Linked DNA regions of Idiomarina loihiensis L2TR. The protein of the gene in region 2 interacts with the protein of the main gene of each other region in a pairwise test. Links are inferred from orthologs where the notes say so. Each region holds a gene or a part of one and is shown on either strand. Other genes may lie near its edges. The genes, in order: mrcB and IL_RS02190.

Evidence for each region.
Region 1: the proteins of IL_RS02190 (region 2) and mrcB interact in binary tests that used the Escherichia coli proteins (3 or more experiments, as listed by UniProt). The link is inferred for Idiomarina loihiensis L2TR from one-to-one orthologs.

The regions. Positions count from the first base shown.
Region 1 is NC_006512.1:2,397,328-2,407,845, forward strand. What follows is about bases 4,636-7,669. They hold mrcB (penicillin-binding protein 1B), read right to left. Parts: upstream 7,270-7,669; coding sequence 5,002-7,269; downstream 4,636-5,001. Other genes in these bases: hemL (glutamate-1-semialdehyde 2,1-aminomutase), read left to right, coding at 4,636-4,963; hrpB (ATP-dependent helicase HrpB), read right to left, coding at 7,269-7,669. Also shown: IL_RS11495 (DUF6776 family protein), read right to left, coding at 1-362; IL_RS11500 (chloride channel protein), read left to right, coding at 458-2,152; protoporphyrinogen oxidase HemJ, read left to right, coding at 2,149-2,580; IL_RS11510 (aspartate carbamoyltransferase), read left to right, coding at 2,651-3,664; more of hemL, read left to right, coding at 3,680-4,635; more of hrpB, read right to left, coding at 7,670-9,731; aminopeptidase PepB, read right to left, coding at 9,738-10,518. UniProt on the Escherichia coli protein: Cell wall formation. Synthesis of cross-linked peptidoglycan from the lipid intermediates.
Region 2 is NC_006512.1:442,469-447,206, reverse strand. The notes cover bases 1,739-4,738. They hold IL_RS02190 (peptidoglycan glycosyltransferase FtsI), read right to left. Parts: upstream 4,106-4,738; coding sequence 2,372-4,105; downstream 1,739-2,371. Other genes in these bases: rsmH (16S rRNA (cytosine(1402)-N(4))-methyltransferase RsmH), read right to left, coding at 4,406-4,738; ftsL (cell division protein FtsL), read right to left, coding at 4,096-4,413; murE (UDP-N-acetylmuramoyl-L-alanyl-D-glutamate--2,6-diaminopimelate ligase), read right to left, coding at 1,739-2,375. Also shown: IL_RS02200 (UDP-N-acetylmuramoyl-tripeptide--D-alanyl-D-alanine ligase), read right to left, coding at 1-912; more of murE, read right to left, coding at 909-1,738. UniProt on the Escherichia coli protein: Essential cell division protein that catalyzes cross-linking of the peptidoglycan cell wall at the division septum. Required for localization of FtsN.

The DNA.
Region 1 (10,518 bases), 2.0 Mb from region 2 along the record:
ACGCCGCTTTCCTGTAGCTCCGGCGCCATAATCTTCTGATAAAACGCTAAGTCTCGGCGTAAACCATAATTATCGTTCTGTAACGCACTCAACTCGTCCTGCAAACTTTGGTTTGCCGAGCGCTCAATGTCTAGCTCAACTTGCAGCACATGGCGTTGATACTCCATCTGCTCAATACGCTGATAAAGCTGCTCAAGTTGTTGCGACTGTTTGGAAACTTCTTCTTTCAAGGCTTTTGCATGCCAAACTCCGGCTAGGTAAGCCAGGTAAACAACCAAAACAGCAACACAGATCAACAACACAAATACCGGGAAAGCTCCCCAGCGCTGTTGCCAGTATTTCAGGTTAAAATAGGGCTTCATAACTTCCAGCTCATTTCCATCAAGCGTTTATGCTGATATGTTATTGATAAATATGCAAGCTCATCCCACGGTTTAAGGTAAGGATCTTATTTTAAATGGCCTCTAACTCGGTATTCCGACAGCAACTGCGCAAACAGCTGGCGACCCCGTCGACCACTATCGCCATTTGTTTAATGGGTCTTACCGGCGGTATTCTTGCAGCTCTTATGATTGCCGGATTCCGTTTGGCGATTGAGCAAGGCGCTTATCTTGTCGGCAATGGTAGCTATTGGCAACAGCCTTTACCAACTACTTACCGCTTTTTACTCCCCATTATTGCTGCCGCCATTGTTTATGTTCTGTTTCGGCTATCGGGATCTAAACACGTGCGGATGGGTATCCCCTACGTTATCCATCGTATGAAACAGCATTACGGCATGCTGCCCTGGCGCAGTACCGTGAACCAGTTCTTTGGTGGAATAATTGCTCTGGTTGCAGGTTTCAGTGTTGGCCGCGAAGGGCCAGCAGTTCATTTAGGCGCCGCTGCAGCTACCTGGCTTGGTTTTCATTTCGACGCCCCAAAAAATGCCATACGAACCCTTGCCGCATGCGGTATCGCCGCCGCTATCGCGGCCTCTTTTAATACACCGCTGGCGGCTATGGTTCTGGTAATGGAAGTGGTACTGCGGGAATACAAAGTTCACGTTTTTATACCGGTTATGCTGTCAGCGGTAGCGGGTTCACTTATTACTGAAGAAATTTTCGGAGTCGCCTCAGAGCTGGCCGTACTCTCAGCCCAGGATATTCCGACCACGCAACTGCCGTGGGTGATGCTACTGGGTGTTGTACTGGGTTTTGTCGGGGTTTTGTTCAAAAAACTTATGCTGGATGTCATGGAAACCGTACAAGACATGTCATTGCTTACCCGCTTGCTCTTTGCCGGACTTATTACCGCCATGCTAGCCGTCATCATTCCCAGCAGCTTAGGTCCGGGTCTTACAGCCATTGAGCAGGTGTTGAATCATCAGGGGGAAATGTCGCTGCTGACCACCTTACTCATAGCAAAGCTTTTTGCCTCGGCTATTGCTTTGGGCATGGGTATACCCGGCGGTTTAATTGGTGCCGTGTTCGGTATTGGAGCCATTATTGCTGCGGTATTTGTCGGCGCAGTTAACGGCCTGGATATTCAACAGCCACTGTCTTTCGACAGCTTCATTCTGTTGGGAATGGCAGGCATTTTAGCGGCCTGTATTCACGCACCCATGGCGGCTCTGCTTGCTATTGTCGAGTTGTCTCGCAGTGTGGAAATTATCATTCCCGCTATGTTAGTTATTGTGCCTGCTTACTTGATATCCAGTCAGTTACTGAAGTCAAAGTCCATTTTCATCTCCCAGCTAGAGTTGCAGGGTTTACCTTACCAGCTGGCCCCGGTGCATGTTGCATTACAAAAAACCGGTGTTGAAAACGTTATGGAAACAGACTTCAAATTGCTGCTTGAACCCACTCAGAACGAACTGGTTGACTCACTTGAATCTGCGCAGGCGAAAACCGTTATTGTCATGTCAGTCGATGAAGATAATCAGGCACTTTATCGTCTGGTAACTTATGATATAAACGCCGGGGACAGTCCCAGCCTGAGTTACACTCCTATCAAAGGAGTTCGGGTCACATCGACTCTGGCCGAAGTGTATGATGAAATTGGACCCAAGCGTCGGGGGGCTGTGTACATTTATGAGACCGATGATGGCCAGCCCTGTGGCATTGTTACCTGGGAACTTGTTCGTAAAGCCCTACAGAGAGAACTCGCATGACATGGATACTTTGGGTTAAAGCCCTGCATATTGCTTTTATGGTGGCCTGGTTTGCCGGCATCTTCTACTTACCACGTTTGTTTGTTTATCACGCAATGAACGCCAAGCCTGCCGTGGACGAGCAACTCTGTATAATGGAAAGGCGTTTACTGTATTTCGTCACCCCCTTTGCCATTCTTACCCTCGTTTTCGGTGTGGTGCTTATTTTTGCCTACGGCTCAGCGTGGTTTGCTGCCAGTGGCTGGATGCACACTAAACTGGTACTGGTGTTACTACTTTTTGTGTATCACGGTTACTGTTTCAAACTATTGAAAGACTTTAAAACCGGCACCAACCGCCGCAGCCACCGGTTTTACCGAGTGTTTAACGAGCTCCCGGTACTGGCACTTTTCGCTATTATCATTTTAGCGGTAGTTAAGCCTTATTAGATTCTCTTGTGCCGCATGATTTGCTATAGTGTGCGCCCAGTGACATTCTGCGGCAGAGGCGCACCCAAAGATGAATTTCACCGGCTCCAACATTCTTTCTGTAAATCAGTTCAATCGCGACAGCATTGACTACATATTCTCCGTTGCGGACAAGATGCAACCTTACGCCCGACGTAAAACACGCACTCGAGTTCTTGACGGCGCTATCCTTGGTAATCTTTTCTTCGAACCTTCGACTCGTACCCGGGTAAGCTTCGGCACGGCGTTCAACCTGTTAGGGGGCGAAGTCCGCGAAACCACCGGCATGGAAAGCTCGGCCATTGCAAAGGGTGAATCGCTGTACGACACCGCTCGCGTATTAAGCAGCTACAGCGACGTTATTGCCATGCGCCACCCCAAGTCGGGCTCAGTAAAAGAGTTTGCTGAAGGCAGTCGGGTACCGGTCATTAACGGCGGTGACGGCGCAAACGAGCATCCGACTCAGGCATTGCTGGACCTTTACACTATCCAGAAAGAACTGGCGTACCATCAGCAGAGCATTGATAACATGCACATTTGCATGATTGGCGACTTGAAGTACGGACGTACAGTACATTCACTGTCCACTTTACTCTCTATGTACAAGAACATTAAGTTCACTTTAATTTCGCCACGTGAACTTTCTATGCCGGGCTCCGTATTAGATACGCTGGAAAACGCAGGTCACCGTGTCACTGTTACCGAAAAAGTCGACGGTATTGTCGACGCTGATATTGTCTATCAGACTCGAATTCAGCAAGAACGTTTTGCCAGCCCGGAAGACGCTGATCAGTATCGCGGTAAGTTTCGTTTAAATCAGGACATTTACACTAAACACTACAAACCCAATACGGTCATCATGCATCCTTTGCCGCGGGATTCGCGCGCCGAAGCTAATGAATTGGATAACGACTTAAACCAAAACCCCAACCTGGCTATTTTCCGTCAGGCTGACAACGGAGTTCTCATTCGTATGGCTCTGTTTGCATTAACACTTGGGGTCGTTGATCAGGTTGATAAACACCAATGTGATGTCATCTGGTACAGCGAAAAAAGCCAACAGTAAAGAGGTAGTTACGACATGAGTCGCTCAGAAGAACTATACACTAAAGCACAAATCAGTATCCCTGGCGGCGTTAACTCGCCGGTTCGGGCTTTTAACGGCGTTGGTGGCAGCCCCATCTTCTTTGAGAGTGCTGAAGGCGCTTATATGATTGATGCAGACGGCAAACGTTATATCGATTACGTCGGCTCATGGGGCCCAATGATTTTGGGGCATAACCACCCGGCAGTGTTAGAAGCCACCCTGCAGGCCGCCAAGCGAGGCCTGAGCTTCGGCACACCGACGGAAGTTGAAATCACCATGGCGGAGACTATTCGCAAAATAGTCCCTTCTATTGAAAAAGTGCGTATGGTGAATTCCGGTACTGAAGCCACTATGACTGCCATTCGTCTGGCACGCGGCTATACTGGTCGGGATAAAATTCTGAAGTTTGAAGGTAACTACCACGGTCATGCCGACTCCTTGCTGGTTAAAGCTGGTTCAGGTGCTTTGACTCTGGGCGTTCCTAACTCTCCCGGCATTCCGGAAGACTTTGCGAAACATACCTTAACCGCAACTTACAACGATATTGAATCGGTGAAACAGATTTTCGCTGAAATGGGCGACGAGATTGCCTGCATTATTGTTGAGCCGGTAGCCGGTAACATGAACTGTATTCCACCGGTTGACGGTTTTCTGGAAGGCTTACGCAGCATTTGTGACGACCACGGTTCAGTTCTGATTTTTGACGAAGTTATGACCGGTTTCCGTGTAGCTCCGGGCGGCGCTCAGGATCGCTATAAGATTAAACCAGACCTCACGACTTTAGGTAAAGTGATTGGCGGTGGCATGCCGGTTGGTGCCTTTGGCGGCAAAAAGGAAGTGATGGACTACATTGCGCCGGTGGGCCCCGTGTATCAGGCAGGAACCTTATCTGGTAACCCAGTCGCCATGGCAGCAGGCTTGGCAGCGTTACAGCAGTTATCCACCCCAGGGCTTTACGACCAGCTTTACCAACGCGTTGACACACTGCTTGACGGTTTACAGGAGCGTGCTGACCGGGCTGGCGTGCCAATGACAACAAATCGCGCCGGTTCTATGTTTGGTTTCTTTTTTACTGAAGAGCCCGAAGTAACCACTTACGCTCAGGCCACACAGTGTAATATGGAGCACTTTAAGACGTTTTATCACGCCATGTTAGAGCAAGGCGTGTATCTTGCGCCATCGGCCTTTGAAGGCGGCTTTATGTCGGCAGCGCACAGCGAAGAAGACATTCAAAACACTCTGAATGCCGCTGAAAAAGCCTTTGCTAAGTTAGTCTAACATTGCGGCTGTAGCGCCTGGTATTGGCCCGGGCGCTTTTAACCACCAAATAAACGTTCCCACCAGCTTTTCTCGCGGATAGTGCCTTCACAGGTAATATCCTCGGGGAGCCTGATTTCCTCAGCCGGTAATTTCCGACCATTGTTGCAGTCTTCAGGAATTCTCTGTCCCGTTGTCGGGTGAAAATTTTGCATCTGCAGAGGCTCCGGTACATCTAAAGCCATGCTCAACGGCGGTAAGTAGTCATAAAAATCCGCCACAACTTTGAGAGCGCCGCTACTTCCGGTTAAGCCAACCGGCTGGTTATCATCACGACCTAACCAGACCGTAACCACGTGCTCACCATCTACTGCAACAAACCAGCTGTCGCGATAATCATTCGTTGTACCTGTCTTGCCACCAACTACCTGACCGGCTAAAGCACGTTGCAGACGACTTGCGGTACCCTCAGCCACCACTCCCCGTAAACCATAGCGAGTCAGATAAGACACATTTTTATCGAAAACCACATCTGCTTCAGACTTCTGACGCCGATACAGCACTTCGCCCTGATGGGTGGTGATAGACGACACCGCAGCTAAAGGCTGATAACGGCCATCATTCATAAGCGCACTGTACATTCGTGTCACCGCTACGGGAGACAACGATGCTGATCCTAAAGTCAACGATGGATAGGCTTGTAACGGCGTTGTCACACCCAATTCGCGTAAGTAACTCACTAACTGGTCTATACCCACTTCCATGCCCACCCGAACGGCCGGTAAGTTGCGCGACTGAACCAACGCATCATACAACAGCAAACTACCATCAAACTCTTTATCGTAGTTTTGCGGCTTCCATTCTTTTCCCTTTTTATCCGATAAAGTAATGGGTTCATCTGCAACCGGCGTATGCAGACCAATGTCTGAATCCTGCATCGCGGCTGCGTATATAATAGGCTTCATTAATGAGCCTATTGGCCGCAGTGCCAACAACGCCCGGTTATAACCTATAGCCTGACTTAAGCGGCCACCAGCGAGCGCGCTAATAGTGCCGTTGCGGTAATCAGCAACGACCATTGCCCCTTCTAACTTCTCATCTTCGCCGTCAGCCATAAGCTGTTGTGCTAACGAGCGTTGTACTGCATTTTGTGCATCCACCTGCAAATGCGTGAAGATTTTCAGCCCAGTTTCCTGCCAGTCTTCCGGCAGAATAATACGCTTCATTTCCCGACGTACTAAGTCCATATAATGAGGGTACGGGTGCTCAACCAGACGGCGGCTTTCTTTAACGTCAAGCGCCTGTTCAACCGCAGCAACGTAGTTATCTTTACCGAGTAAATCCTGTTCAAACATGACTTTAAGCACTGTGTCCCTGCGGCTACGGGCACGCTCCGGGTAGCGTCTTGGGTCATAATAAGAAGGCCCCTTTATCATCCCCACCATTAAAGCAATTTCGCTTGGGTTCAGCTCCTGTACCTGCTTACCAAAATAAAACTGACTGGCAAGTCCTATACCGTGAATAGCGTTGCTTCCGTCCTGGCCAAAGTACACTTCGTTCAGGTAGGTCTCTAATATGGTGTTTTTATCAAACCGGTAATCGATAACCAGCGACATCATGGCTTCGTGAAACTTACGCCATAACGTCTGGTCTCGGCTCAGGTAGAGGTTTTTGACCAACTGCTGAGTCAGCGTAGAACCGCCCTGAACCGTCCTGCCTGCTTTCAGGTTGGCAGCCAACGCCCTTAGAATTGACCAGGGCGATACCCCCTGATGATGATAAAAATTTCTGTCTTCAACTTTTAATAGGGTTTCAATGAGTAAGTTAGGCACGACTTCCAGCCCAACTAACAAACGGTCTTCTTTACTTAAGGTACTAATGCGGCCTATTAGCTCAGGTTCCAGGCGAAAGCTTTCCAGCTCTCTGCCACTGGGCCAGCTCTTAATAGACTTAATACGGTCGCCGTGAAAGTTGATTTGCACTCTTTGCGCCATTTGCGGACCATCGGAAAAGTCGAAAGGTCGACGATGCACCATGACATTATTTTTACCCACCGAGTAGTAACCCGACTGCTCGGTATTACTATTACGCTGATAACCGACTCGCTCCAGAATGCCGACTAGCCCTTGCAGCCGCATAGGATGATTGTTTCTCAGCGTTACCTCATCCGCGTAAACCAAAGCAGGGGCCTGATAGCGCTTGTTACTAAAATGACGGGATAAACTGGCATCCAGATAAATGGCATAAAGCCCAATAACGGCGATAAGTACCAGCCCTATCTTAAAGCTTGTCCAGAATAGGTATTGAAACCATCGACTTTTTATCACTACTGCTGCCTTTTGGTTTTAAACGTTGCGGTTGCATTCAGAGGGTCTTCGGGCCACGGATGCTTAGGATAGCGACCGCGCATTTCTTTGCGCACGTCGGCGTAAGCATTTTGCCAGAAACTCGCGAGATCATTGGTTCGCTGTAACAAACGCCCGGCCGGCGACAGAAGATCAACGGTCACAACTTGTCGGTTATCGATAATTTTAGGCGACTCAGAGACACCAAACATTTCCTGTAATTTGACCTCAACCCGGGGGGGGTCGTCCAGATAATTTATAAACACTTTACGTTCTGTCGGAGTTTGCCACCATTCAGGACAAGCCGAATTAAGACGTTGCAGTTCTGAGTAGTCGAAAAAATAACACAAGGCCTCGTATGGATCCCACTGCTGCAATTGTTTTAGTGACCGGAAATTCGTCCAATACGGCGCCGTCCAGCGCTCCAGGCTATTAAGTAATCCTGCATCGCTCATGTCGTAGGCGCTCAGCTCTCCGGCTTGTTGCAACCAGTAGACCCGCCGTTGTAGCTGTTTCGCGCGTTGACTCCAGTTGAGTTTATCCAGTCCTTTATCGCGCAACCACAGGCAGAACGCTTCGGCTTTTTGTTCATTGGAAACCTGTCCACTATTAGTAGTCTGGCTGAGTACCAGGGAGCCCAGTTGAGTACGAGTTATTTGTCGCAGTTGTTGCTGCTCACCTACCCATTCAGCTGTTTGCAAGGTCTGCAAAGGAATGCCTGCTTCTTTCAGTAACGCCTGGGCATCGTCCACAGGTAACAGGCAGCGGCTGCGGCCTATCGTGTCTTGCTCATGAAAGGTGACATCAAAAATAATTGCCCAGGCTGGCTGCTTAAGGCGACTGCTGTCGCCACTGACCCGACCACCACAAGCCAGTTGAAAGTCGCAGCGGCTGACATCGTACTTTGCGACTCGGTCGGGGTAACCCTGCAGTAAGGCAACGGCAAGGCCTTCTGCACTGGCTTCTGCGGTTTCTGCAGCTTCTTTCAGCCCAAAATGGTTTAACCAATAGCGCCAGCGTTGTTGCCACAAAGGCGCCTGGTTTCGTTGTTGATAATGCTGCTGGGTGCGTTCAGACAGATCGGCTGTTTTTATGCTAGTTTGCGGCTCTTCCAGTGTAGCCAGAACACGAGCCATAGCGGCTTGCTGCTCGTTCTTCAGCATTTTGGCTGCATCCGCCACCAGTAAAATTCTGGGATCAAAACCGCCGGACTCCAGCTGACGGGCTTTTGCGGTTAACTGCCCCTGCCTTATTAAGCCGGTACTGGCTAAAAAATCGGTCGCCGCGGCACAATGCCCCGGGTCAGGCTGAGAAAACCAGGCCAGTTGGCTCACCTCACTGCCCCAGCGCAACACATCCAGTACCAGTGCTGATAAATCCTGAGTGGCAACGTCCGGAGGCGCATAATCGGCAAAGCCATGCTCGTCGGAGCGCGCCCACAAACGAAAACATTGCCCCGCCTGCTGACGACCCGCACGCCCGGCACGCTGTGTTGCTGAAGCTTTAGCAATACGTTGCGTCGTTAACTGGCTTAATCCGTATTGAGGCAGGTACTGAGCCCGGCGCTCGCGACCACTGTCGACAACCACATCAATACCGTCCAGAGTTAAGCTGGTTTCGGCAATATTAGTTGCCAGAATAATGCGTTTTTCGTCCGATGCTTTTAATACTTGCCGCTGTTGCTGCAAGGGGATACGCCCATGCAGGGGTAAGATGATTGTGCCCGGCGGCATTCGCTGACTCAGTTCAGTCGCAATCTTTTGTATTTCATAAACGCCCGGCAGGAAAACCAGAACACCTTTTTCGGCAGCAGCAAAGGCTTCGACAACCACTTTGGGTAATTCAGCCAGCCATTGAGTAACATGAGATGCTGGGCGATAGTGATACTCAACCGGATAACTGCGGCCTTCGCTGCGCAAAACCTGCACCTGATCACAGTAATTCTCTAGCCAGAGTTTCAGATTTTCTGCGGGCAAGGTGGCCGACATAATCAGCAGGTTTAAATCCGGACGCAATGGCAGGGCATCAATCACCAGCGCCAGACTTAAGTCACTGTGCAAATTGCGCTCGTGGAATTCATCGAAGATCAGCGTGCCAATGCCGCTAAGTTCAGGATCGTCCTGCAGCCATCGAACCAATACACCTTCCGTAATGATAAGTAACTTAGTTGCCTTACTGCGCTTGCTGTCGCCGCGCACCGTATAGCCGACCTGCTCACCCACCGGTTCTCCCAACTGCTTAGCCAAATAATGAGCAATATTCAGCGCAGCAACACGCCGGGGCTGCAGCATGACAATAAGGCCGTCATCGGCAATACCCTGCTGCAACAGAAATAACGGAAGTTGTGTTGATTTGCCGGCACCGGGCGGTGCCTCAATAACGACACGTGCTGCCGGAAAGGCTTTCGCCAGCTCTGGCAGCACGCTCTCAATTGGCAAGGTCATGCCAAATTAATCACCTTGTACGGTTGCGGCTATGGTGCGCACACCGGCGGCGGTAGCGCCTGTCGCCCACATAGAGGTCGCCGATTTTTGGTAAGCGCCAGCTAAATCGAAGTGCAGCCAGCCTTTGCCGCTGTTCGGCGCAAAGCGCAGTAAAAAGCCTGCGGCGTTGCTTGCACCACCGGCACCACCGCCTTTTTGCGGGCGGCTGTTTGCCGTATCAGCAAAAGCTGACGGACAGTTTTCACTATGCCATGGGGCTAAAGGTAAGCGCCACAATAGCTCATTTTCTTTATCCGCATTAGCCAATGCTTTAGTGGCAGCCACTTCATCCACACTAAACAGCGCGTTGTATTCATTACCAACCGCCATTTGCGCGGCGCCGGTCAGCGTTGCCGCATCAATAATCTGTTTCGCACCAAACTCACCCGCTGCCTGTAAGCCATCGGCCAGCACCAGACGACCTTCGGCATCGGTATTAACAACTTCAACCGTCAGGCCGTTTTTATAGCGAATAATGTCGCCTAATTTGTACGCGCGACCATCAATCATGTTTTCGGCACAGCAAAGAATGAGCTTCACGCGCTTGTTCAGACCCCGGCGTATTGCCAGCGACAATGCACCGGATACGGTAGCTGCACCACCCATGTCGCACTTCATAGCGAGCATGCCTTCGCTCGGCTTAATACTGTAACCACCACTGTCGTAGGTAATACCCTTACCTATTAACGCAGTTTCTACTGGCGCATTCTCATCGCCGGTTGGGTTGTAATCTAATACCAATAAGCCT
Region 2 (4,738 bases):
AGCGATATCATTCAGTGATATACCCAATTCACTTGCCGCAGCTGCTGCAGAAAGAGCATTAAGCACGTTGTGCCGACCACTTAGTTTAAGCTCCAGCTGTTTTGTTTCTCCGCCTAAATGCAGAGTAAACGACGGGTGCCCTTCGCTGTTCAGTGTTACGTCGCTGGCGTAAACGTCGGCGCTATCGCTCAAGCCGAAAGTCTTCCACTGCATATCGCTGCAGGCGCGTTGCCAGCAGGGATAAAATTCGGAGTCGCGGGGGGTAATGGCCGTTCCCTGGCCTCCCACTCCACGGAAAATCTCAGTTTTAGCACGGGCAACCCCGTGTAAACTTCCGAAACCTTCAACGTGTGCAGCGCTCACATTGTTCAATATGGCAACATCGGGCTTGACCAAGTCAGTAGTGTAGGAAATTTCCCCCGGATGGTTCGCGCCCAATTCAACCACTGCGTATTTGTGTTCTTCCTGCAGGCGCAATAATGTAAGCGGCACACCAATATCGTTATTAAAGTTACCCTGCGTGGCCAATACCGGATGACGAATAGATAAGATGGCAGCCAGCATTTCTTTTACTGTGGTTTTACCGTTGCTGCCGGTGACAGCCACGGTTTTCGGCGCTACCTTCGCCTTAATAGCCGCACCTAAGCGCCCCAGCGCATGACGGCTGTTCTCGACAATAATCTGGCGGCACTCGCTATCCACTTTCTTTTCGCAAATAATTGCCGCGGCGCCTTTAGCTATAGCCTGTTCGACAAAGTCGTGGGCATCAAAATTCTTGCCTTTTAAGGCTATAAATAACGCGTCGGTTAAATCCGCTCTAGTGTCCGTGGACACCGCATCAATTGTACAATCAGAGCCAATCAGGCGGCCTTCCACCTGCTCCGCAATCCATTTCAGTGATACTGAGATCATGCGCAGTCTCCTTGCAGCCATTCACTGACTACCGCTCGTTCGTTATAGTCAATGCGTTGAGTACCAATAACCTGATAGTCTTCGTGTCCTTTACCGGCGAGTAATACAACGTCATCTTTTCCGGCTTCCTGCATTGCACGTATCACCGCCTCGCGGCGACCCGGCCAAACCTTAACCTGAGTTTTATCCGCAATGCCGGTCAAAATATCTTCAATAATTTGTTCCGCGGGTTCTGTCCGCGGGTTGTCATCGGTAACCACAACAACATCAGCGTAATCTGCCGCGACTTTACCCATTTGCGGACGCTTGCCACGGTCACGGTCACCGCCGCAGCCAAACACACACCACAAACGGCCCTTGCAATGCAGGCGCAGCGCACTCAATACCTGATGCAGAGCGTCCGGTGTATGCGCGTAGTCAACCACCACCAGCGGCGACTGATTATTATGGAAGGCTTCCATCCGCCCGGGAACGGGCTGCAACCTGCCACAGGCTTTGCCGATATCCGCAAGTGGCTTATTCAGTTTCAGCAGTACGGCAACCGCGCAGAGTAAGTTATAAACGTTGAAACGGCCCAACAATGGAGTTTCAACGACGCAGGATTCACCCTGCCAATTTAAACTGAACACCGAGCCCTGCTCATGGAACTGAACACCAGTCGCCTGCAGGCATGGTTCGTTGGGGCTGGCATTAAGACTTACCCACAAATCGGCTAAATCATCCTGCTGCCAATGGCTTAACGTGTCGTCGTCGGCGTTAACCACTCGGTTTTGCACGCCAAAGTCAGCAAATAAACGTTGTTTTGCGGCCACGTAATTTTCCATGGTGCCGTGATAGTCGAGATGATCCCGACTAATATTGGTTATGGCGGCCGCCGCAAAGTGTAAAGCCTCGACACGGCGCTGTATCAGTGCGTGTGAAGACACCTCCATAGCAACCAGTTCTGCGCCTTCAGCTAATAGCGTAGCCAGACGTTGTTGGACGGTAACGGCATCTGGTGTGGTATGACGCTCAGGTAATAAGCGACCAATAAGTCCACTTCCGGTTGTACCAATAACAGCCGCTTCCATACCCAGGGCTTTTGCCAACTGGGCCATAATGTGAGTAACCGACGTTTTACCATTGGTTCCGGTCACACCAACCAGGTTCATTTTCTCTGATGGATGGCCGAAAAAATTACCGGCGATGCGGGAGAGATGCTCACGAACGCCACTAAAACCGATAACGACCACGCCCCGGCGCTGTTCAACAGCCATTCCCGGAGCTTCAGCAATAATTGCTGCTGCACCAGCATCAATAGCTGCATCAATATAAGCGCGGCCATCGGTTTCATAGCCCGGAATAGCGACAAAAACATCGCCATTGGCTACTTGCCGACTATCGAGTTTTATACCACTAACGGTAACATCCGGAACGGAAAACGACGTCGGCAGCATAGTTAACAACTCTGCAAGCTTCATCATTTATCCCCCCCAAAGCCAGCGGCGTGCACCTGTGTATCATCCAGGTTGTCCGGCGGTATATTCAGTAGCCGCATAGTTTGCGATACAATTTTTGAGAACACCGGAGCAGCGGCTGTACCGCCATAATAGTCATCAGTGCCGGGTTCGTTTATTGTCACCACCACAACCACTTTCGGATCGCTAACCGGAGCTATCCCCGCAAACAACGCGACGTATTCATCACCGTACCCACCTGTTGCTTTGGTTTTACGCGTAGTCCCTGTTTTTCCTGCAATACGATATCCGGGCACTTGTGCTGCCTTGGCTGTTCCATCGCGAACCACCTCTTCCAGCATATGCATAACGGCTCGGGTGTTATCCGGATTGAAAACTTGCTCTGCAGGTAAAGGCGATTCCTGCCTGAAAATCGTCAGCGGCCTTTTTTTCCCGCCATTAGCGATAATGTTATAAGCGTTAGCCAGTTGCAGTGTCGTTGCCGACAAACCGTACCCATAAGCCAATGTCGCAGTTTCAAAATCCGACCAGCGGCGTCTGCCACTCAGCAAACCAATGCTCTCTCCTAGCAAAGCAACCCCAGTGTCACTGCCTAAGCCTGCGTCGGCGTAGGTTTGCAATAAAGAGTCAACGCCAAGATCCAAAGCTATTTTAGTTACACCCACGTTAGATGAATGCTCAAGCACCTCGCTCAATGTCAATTCGCCATAGTCACGAGGGTCACTCACCCGGCGTCCACCGATTCTTAACCAACCGGGGCTCGTATCAATAGTATCGCCGGCTTTATGCCGACCTTTTTCTAACGCACTAAGAACCACAAGAGGTTTCATCGTTGAACCTGGTTCGTAGCTGTCGGTAATCGCCCGGTTCCGCATTCTGAAAGACTGCAAGTCCGTACGATTGTTAGGGTTATAGGACGGGCTATTGACCATAGCCAGCACTTCACCTGTCTCGACATCCAGCACTACTGCCGAGCCTGAAGTTGCCTGATTGTAGCGCACGGCTTTTTTCAGCTCGGTATAAGCAGTTGCCTGAATACGTTGGTCGATACTCAGTGTCAGCTGTTTTGGTTGTTGTGCATCTGTCTGGCTAATTTCTTCAACAACCCGCCCTTGTGCGTCCTTGCGGTAAACTCGCTTACCCGGTTTGCCGGTTAAATGTTCGTCATACAACAGCTCCAGACCTTCCTGTCCGACGCCATCTATATCAGTTAAACCAATTAAGTGCGCACTGATTTCTCCGGTAGGGTAATAACGACGAGATTCGGTTTTTAAGTACACGCCAGGAATTTTCAGTTGCTTCACATAGTCGGCTTCAGATGGCGTCACTTTCCGTTGCAGATAAACAAAACGTTTTGATGGATCATCCACTTTACTGACCAGCTCTTTGCGATTCATACGGAAGGTTTCCGCCAAAGCCTGCCAGCGCATTTCATCCGCTAACGCATCTTTGTCAGCAATTCGTTTGGGATCGGCCCACACAGTTTCTACGGGGACGCTAACCGCCAGTTCACGCCCGTTACGATCAACAATAGTCCCCCGCTGAACCGCTACACTGGAGGCTCGTAAACTGCGCATATCACCTTGCAGCGAGAAGGCATCGGGGCTTATTACCTGAATATAGGCTGCGCGTGCAATTAACGCAGAAAACACACCGAACAGTAAGAATACTGCGGTGTAAAAGCGCCAACGCGTACCGGCTGGTTCTGTGTGTTTCTTGCGACGAGTTACTGCCATGAAACCAACACCTCCTGCTCTGGCTCAACGTCCCGCATGCCAAGTTGTTCCTGCGCAATACGTTCAACCCGGCTGTGTTCAGTCAGGGCGTTTTGCTCAACCACAAGGTGCCGCCACTCCCGATCCAGAGTGTCCCGGTGCGACAATAAATCATCACGTTCGCCAGTTAACTGCCGATTCAAATGAGCGGTATAGACAATACTTAGCGCATTACCGATAACCACCACACTGAGAAGCAAAATCCATTTGTGCTGCAATAAATCCTGTAGCAACATTTTCATTAGACTGGGATAACGCTGCTTAGTCATTGCGAACCCTCCTTGCTATGCGCAGCACAGAGCTGCGTGAACGAGGATTGAGCTGCACTTCAGCTTTACCCGGCTTAATAGCTTTGCCGACTTTCTCCAGCGCTTTATCTTTATTGCGCTCAGCTTCAGTTACCGGCAAGCCCGGAGGTAACTGCTTTCCTTCGCTGTGCTTACGAATAAAGCGCTTTACTAAACGATCTTCCAGACTATGGAAACTAATAACCACCAGTCGGCCGTCTTCTTTCAGACCCGACAGAGAAGCTTCCAGCGCCTGCTCTATTTGCTCCAGTTCGCGGTTAATGTGAATGCGAATGGCCTGGAAGGT